DNA from 3 places in the Pseudoalteromonas sp. SG45-1 genome. Region 1 is predicted to be linked to each of the others. Evidence: predicted binding sites of a transcription regulator. Region 1 holds the regulator's gene; each other region holds the start of a gene.
What was found. Region 1 encodes LexA, which represses DNA repair genes until DNA is damaged. Its sites were predicted from a motif close to TACTGTATNNNNATACAGTA; they were not measured.
Positions count from the first base shown of each region.

Region 2: a site for LexA is predicted at 868-887, ahead of H5117_RS18810 (LexA family transcriptional regulator). Genes of this name have one in related genera too.
Region 3: a site for LexA is predicted at 876-895, ahead of H5117_RS11235 (YebG family protein). Genes of this name have one in related genera too.

Region 1 is NZ_JACJEP010000016.1:81,920-84,190, reverse strand. Features, by position in the region: gene H5117_RS14045 (PaaI family thioesterase) at 1-333, opposite strand, end outside; gene lexA (transcriptional repressor LexA) at 501-1,118, shown strand; gene coxB (cytochrome c oxidase subunit II) at 1,602-2,271, shown strand, end outside.
Region 2 is NZ_JACJEP010000034.1:23,776-26,046, forward strand. Features, by position in the region: gene H5117_RS18805 (hypothetical protein) at 1-183, opposite strand, end outside; gene H5117_RS18810 (LexA family transcriptional regulator) at 185-811, opposite strand; gene H5117_RS18815 (YdaS family helix-turn-helix protein) at 993-1,205, shown strand; gene H5117_RS18820 (AlpA family transcriptional regulator) at 1,207-1,500, shown strand; gene H5117_RS18825 (hypothetical protein) at 1,512-1,784, shown strand; gene H5117_RS18830 (hypothetical protein) at 1,787-2,182, shown strand; gene H5117_RS18835 (SAM-dependent methyltransferase) at 2,192-2,271, shown strand, end outside.
Region 3 is NZ_JACJEP010000011.1:72,747-75,017, forward strand. Features, by position in the region: gene dsbB (disulfide bond formation protein DsbB) at 1-8, shown strand, start outside; gene H5117_RS11225 (DUF6170 family protein) at 10-312, shown strand; gene H5117_RS11230 (helix-hairpin-helix domain-containing protein) at 337-633, opposite strand; gene H5117_RS11235 (YebG family protein) at 948-1,265, shown strand; gene putP (sodium/proline symporter PutP) at 1,539-2,271, opposite strand, start outside.

The DNA of each region.
Region 1 (2,271 bases):
CGCTCTAGCCGTTGCTGTTAAAGTGCCGTTGCGAGATGCTTTTAAATGACTTGCGCTAATCTCCTGACCTACACAGTAAAATTTAGTAAAATCGACAACAAAGTTAGCGGCATAGCTGGCAACTGTTTCGGCAAGTACAACGTTAGCACCGCCGTGAACCATGCCCATTGGGTTATGATGCTCAGGAATTGCCGGCATTGTGGCAACCAAATAATCATCGCCAATTTCTGTGACCTCTATCCCCATAGTTTTCATTAATGTTCCTTGGCCATTAATGCCTTGTTCTAACTGCTTGCACAGCTCTAAGGTGATGGGCTGGTACCAAATACTCATAATGTCTCCTTTGCATTTTTAATCATTTATAAACTTAGCTTTAGTTATATCCTTGAAATGTACACAAGTGAAATTACTTTAGCTATTTTAAGGCTTAATTTAAATTTGCGATTTTTATTTAACTGTATATACTCACAGTTAAATGTACTGTATGGAAAACCAGTTGTATGCGACCATTAACGAACCGCCAAGCTCAAATACTCGAACTAATTAAAGTTTTTATTAAAGACACTGGTATGCCTCCTACACGTGCTGAAATAGCGCAAACATTAGGTTTTAAAAGTGCCAATGCTGCTGAAGAACATTTAAAAGCACTTGCTAAAAAAGGCGCAATTAAAATGAAACCAGGTGCAAGCCGTGGTATTCAATTAATTGAAGAAGAAGAGCCAGAACAATTAGGTTTACCGCTTATAGGGCGTGTTGCTGCTGGTTCACCTATTTTGGCGCAAGAGCACGTTGAAAGTCACTGCAAAATCGATCCATTAATGTTTAAACCGGCTGCAGATTTTTTACTACGCGTTAACGGTATGAGCATGAAAGATATTGGCATTATGGATGGTGATTTACTTGCTGTACATCGTACTCAAACCGCTGAAAACGGACAAGTTGTTGTTGCCCGCCTAGACGAAGACGTAACTGTAAAACGTCTTGAGAAAGCGGGTCGTAAAGTATTACTTCATGCTGAAAACGACGATTTTGACTCTATTGAAGTAGATCTTGAGAATGAGTCTTTTAATATTGAAGGCTTAGCCGTTGGCGTTATAAGAAACGCTGATTGGATGTGACTTTAAAAATAGCTTTTAAACAAGCAGTTTTATAAATGCGTACTAACTAGTACGCATTTTTGTTTTAAAATTTGTACTAAAAATAGGGCGTAAACAGCCCACTGACTATTTAAGCTGTAAACTTTTTTGCACTTATATTTTCCCCCTCCGAATGCGTTAAACCCCTTTGTTTTGCTCATATTTTGAACTTTCTGTTGCTCAGTTGATTACCGATTTTTTATTAATTATTCAATATCACCTGATTGTTTTTTATACTAAAACTTGCTTGTTGTTCGTTTTTTAGCTAATTGTTAATGTGCTGAGCTAATAATAACTCACAGCTTTTTAGTTTTGAGAACACACAATATACACAAACTCGTTGTTGGCGCAGCAAAACCAATCAATATTAAATAAGATTGGCTAAAAAAATAAAAATAACGAATTGGCGTTTAAGCCGTATGCCTCTTCGCTTTGCATTCGCAATAGCATCAAAGGAGCCGTCACATGGGTAAACTGACCTCTACCTTGTGGCTTATATTATGTGTTTTTTCGCACCCAGTTTTGGCTAACAGCCAATACAATATGCGCAAAGGCGTAACCGATATAAGCAATAATGTATATCAGCTGCACATGACCATATTTATAATATGTTGTGTGATTGGGGTGATAGTGTTCGCAATTATGTTTTGGGCACTTATTCATCACCGTAAATCTAAAGGGGCTGTACCTGCCCAATTTCACGAAAGCACTAAAGTAGAAATACTTTGGACTGCAATTCCGTTTGTTATTTTAATTGCTATGGCAGTACCAGCCACTAAAACCCTAATTGCAATGGAAGATGCCAGCAAAGCTGATCTCACTATTAAAATTACGGGTTCGCAATGGAAATGGCATTATGAATATATGGGCGAAGATGTAGAGTTCTACTCTATTTTATCTACCCCGCAAGATGAAATCGCGAATCTTGCAGATAAAAATCCTAACTACTTACTTGAGGTTGATAAGCCTCTTGTACTGCCAATAAATCAAAAAGTACGATTTTTAATGACTTCTGACGATGTTATTCACTCTTGGTGGGTACCTGATTTTGCAGTTAAAAAAGATGCGAACCCCGGCTTTATAAACGAAACATGGACGAACATAAACGAAGAAGGTACTTACCGAGGCCAATGTG
Region 2 (2,271 bases), on a different contig from region 1:
TGCTATAAATGCTAAAACACCAATATTTAACGACTGCCAACTATAAAGAACCCTTTGGTATTTATTCCAATCAAAATCAGTAGTGTACAAAGGAATAATGAACATACTCATAAAGTATAGAGCAAGGAGAATGCAAGTTACGATTTTTATTATTTTAGAGTCAAAAGCTTTAACGATTAACATATTAAAGTGACTTACCAGTAAAAATAACTTTTCCAACCAACGTGCAATTACCATTAATCGGTATTAGTTGCTCTGGCCAGTTGGGGTTGGCGGCTTTTAGGAATTTATGGCCGTTTTCGATAATTAGCTGTTTAAATGTAGCTTGGTTATCGTCGTCTAGGCGGGCTACTACGTACGAACCGTGGATGCATTCCGCTTCAGGGTCTACAAAAATTAAATCACCCTCATCAAACTTTGGCTCCATGCTAATACCTTGCACCTTTAAAACAAAGGTTAGGTCACTGCAATTAACAGGGCACATAAAACGTTCTGCGTCATAAGCTTTAATTTCACTTATTTCTGACCAGGCGCCAGCTTGTACCCAGCTGATAAGTGGGGCGGTGGCTTTGATTGTTGGCCCTGGTAATACATTACTGTTGGTGTCTTTGTTATCAGCAATCCCAAACTGTAAAAACTCAGGTGTGCATTTTAGTGCGCGTGCTAACGCTTCAATGTTGCGAGGATTTTTTGTATCTCCACGCTCTATTTTTTGAATAGAGGTTTGCGCTGTACCGACTAGATCAGCTAGTTGGTATTGGGTTAACCCTAACGCTGTGCGGCGTTCCTTTACTCTTTTTGCAATATCCATATTAATCCCCTTAATTAATTTAATAACTATAAGTAATCTGTTAGGAAGATTATCACAACTTTAAGTTATCACAGTCAAATTACTTATTCGGGTATTGCTGATTACCTAAAGTAATAAATTAAATTGACAATCACTTTTAGGGATCATAAGATTACTTAAAGTAATCATTCGTGAGGTGTATATGTCATCTATTGAAAAAGCAGTAAGCCTAATCGGTGGGCAAACAAGATTAGCTCGTCTTTTGGGTACTCAACAAACCGCTGTTTGGAACTGGGTAAATCGACACAGCCAAGCCCCAGCGAAATACATTCCGCGTATTTCAGAACTAACTAACGGTGAAATATCGGTAAACGATTTACTCGCCGATCATCAAAAAGCAAAAAGGAAGATGTAGCATGAGCACTGAACAACAAATCATTTTATTAGATATTCACCCAGACGCTAAAGCCGTGTTGTTTGCATTACTGCAAGAAAACATTCAATTGCGCACTGAGCTTGAAGAACAAAAAGACCGCCTAGTTAGCACTGTTGAAGCATGTGAGGTACTAGGTTGTGCGCGTAAAAAGTTTTGGATTCTATCGAAGTTGTCTGATTTTCCTAAATCAATTCAGTTTGGCAAAACTAATCATTACCGCTTAAACGAGCTAATTAAATTTAGAACGCAGCACCAACAAAGCGTTAATAACTAGGAGCAAAGGCAATGAGCACATACCAAGTATTTGACCAAAACACGTATAACGCATTACCTAACTTAGCTGCCAAAGCTGAGTATTTACTTACGTGCAAAATAAGCACGAAAGACGCCGTTAATTGTCAATCAGTTGAATTTGAACCGTGCTTACAAGCCTTTGTTGGCGAGTTGCCATTACCTATTTACTGCCTCGGCAACGAAAGCCAAACAATACAAAAAGCAGTGTACTGGTTAAAAACACAAGCTTTATCTAAACCGCAGCAACAAGCACAAGGGGTATAACCATGGCAAATGCATTAGTTAAACACACCGAGAACGTACAACCAGCGCCATTAAAAGCTGTAGAAGGGCGCCACATACCAAAAGGCTTAGCTGAAATAAAAGCGCTAATGGGTAGCGAACGCCACACACCAGAGTACGTATACACCAAAGTGTTAAGCGAGCAAGAGCGAACAATAGTGTGTTTTGCTGCAGGCCTCAAACGTCATGACCTTGAAAAAGGCTTTGCCAATTTTAACGCCGATACCCGTCTTAAAATTCACAAAGCTATTTTGCAGTTACAAGAACTGGTTAAAGCATTTGTTGATGCCAACGCCATGGCACCGGCTAAGTTTTTGCAAAATGCGCCTGCTGAGTCTGCAAAAACCAGCTACTCCCACCTAACTGTTAGTTCACACTAAGGATTGATCATGAGCTCAACTAATCGCGGAACCCAGCGCAATGCAGATGATTACTACGTAACACCGCATTGGCTTATTGAAGACTTTTT
Region 3 (2,271 bases), on a different contig from region 1:
CGATTTGATATGTTTACATTTTTTTCAAGCCAATTAGACCAGCTTAAGCATTTAAAAGTACGCCAGCGTCAAGACGTAATTGCGCTTGCATTAAGTCAGCTATCGCCAACTGATAAAGTTCTATTGCGTATTATAAAGTTGCTATTACTTAGCCCACTATTTTTAATATTCACTGTATTTAAAGGTTGGATATTAATACCATTTTTGATACTTGGCGGATTGTGCTATCCACTATTAACTACACCTATTGAAATTAACTTTGCTAAAAAGCACTTAAGCGATGCGCTAAAACAATTTAATCAGGGCGCCTAGCACCCTGATTACTTTTTAGAAATATTAAAGTGAAAGTTTCCCCTCTAATTTAGCTAAAAGTTTTTTGCCAATCCCTTTAACTTGCGATAAATCACTAACGCTTTTAAATTCGCCATTTTCTTCACGATAATCCACAATTGCCTGCGCTTTTTTCTTACCTATACCAGGTAACTTAGCAAGCATCTCTGCATCAGCATTATTTATACTAATTGTCTCAGCTTGAGGCATTTGCTTAGTTACTTCTGATAATTGTGCATACGCGGTAGTCGCGGGTAGTAAACATAATAAACTTATGATGAGTAAATTTTTTAACGTTTTCATTAAACTTGCCCTTATTCTTCTTTTCTTAATTTTGAGTATTGCTCAGGAAATCAATAAATAAGGAACTGTAAAGTTCATCACTTAAAGTGTACCTAAACGCATTATCACTATGATCCGAAATCCTGAAAATGCAGCTGGTACAACAAAGTGATTGCTTAACTAAAGTAAAGTTACCGTTTTTTGTCAAATTTAAGACACCTAAAAATTAATACTTCGCGCTTGCAAATTTACTTACAAACCATTACTGTACATAAAAACAGTAATCTAATGGTTTTTTAAAAACCACGGTGCCAAGCAATTTTGCAGGAGAAATCATGGCTGTTGTTGTTAAATATGTTGTAGAACGAAACGGAGTCGAGCGTATGACGTTTACTACCAAAAAAGAAGCGGATGCTTATGACAAGATGCTCGATATAGCAGAATCACTTGAGCTGATGCTAGAAAAGGTAGACGTACCGCTTAGTGAGCAACAAATTGAATCACTTGCTTTAGAAATAGCGAAAAGCAAAGATGATTTTATGACCATATTAAAAGGTGGCAAAGATCCAGCTGTTACCAAAGCGCCAGCAAAAAGTAAAAAGTCAGATAACGTTGCATCAATTGAAGATAACAACGATAAAAAAGTAAGTTAATTCATAGAATGCTCCCTCCTCGAACGGGACAAACTAAATAAAAAAGGGAGCAACTAAGTTGCTCCCTTTTTTATTATACCAATTCGCTTAATTAAATGATCTCTTTGAGGGTGGAAAAACGTGTTGATAGCTAGGCAAAAATTCGATATTTAGTTGTTCTAAATGAGAATTTTTTAACGCCGGTAGCAACACGTTTAGCCCCGCAAAATGATTAAGTATTATTGCGGATTGGTATTAATTACTACTCATTTTAAAATAAATAGTAATTGCTAATTAAAGCTCTTTTTCTACTTCATCAAATAAAGCAGTGATGTTTTGCTCAGGCTCTTTTGTTACTAAGCTAACAACAACAATTGCAATACTCGCTAAAATAAAGCCCGGTACTATTTCGTACATAAAGCTACTTAAGCTTTCACCATTGATAGTAAATGGTCCATATATCCAAATTAGCACAGTAAATGCGCCTACTAACATACCAGCTAACGCACCAGCAAAGTTCATGCGTTTCCAATAAAGGCTAAACAATACAAGAGGTCCAAACGCAGCACCAAAGCCAGCCCACGCATTACTTACTAGGTCTAAAATAGAGCTATCTCTGTCGTAAGCTAAATAAATAGCGAACATAGCAACTACGGCAACACTAATACGGCCAACAGCAACTAGCTCTTTATCACTGGCATCTTTACGTAAGAATGTTTTATAGAAATCTTCTGTTAATGAACTTGAACTAACCAATAATTGAGATGAGATAGTACTCATAATCGCAGCCAAAATTGCAGCAAGTAAAAAGCCAGCAATAAGTGGATGGAACAGCAACTCAGAAAGAATTAAGAAAATTGTTTCAGGGTCTTCAACTACAATGTTGTTCTCATAAGTATAAGCTGCACCAAATATACCAGTACCAACAGCACCAATGGCAGCAACAATCATCCATGTCATACCAATACGGCGTGCTTTAGGCATATCTTTAACACTACGTACCGACATAAAACGAACAATGATATGT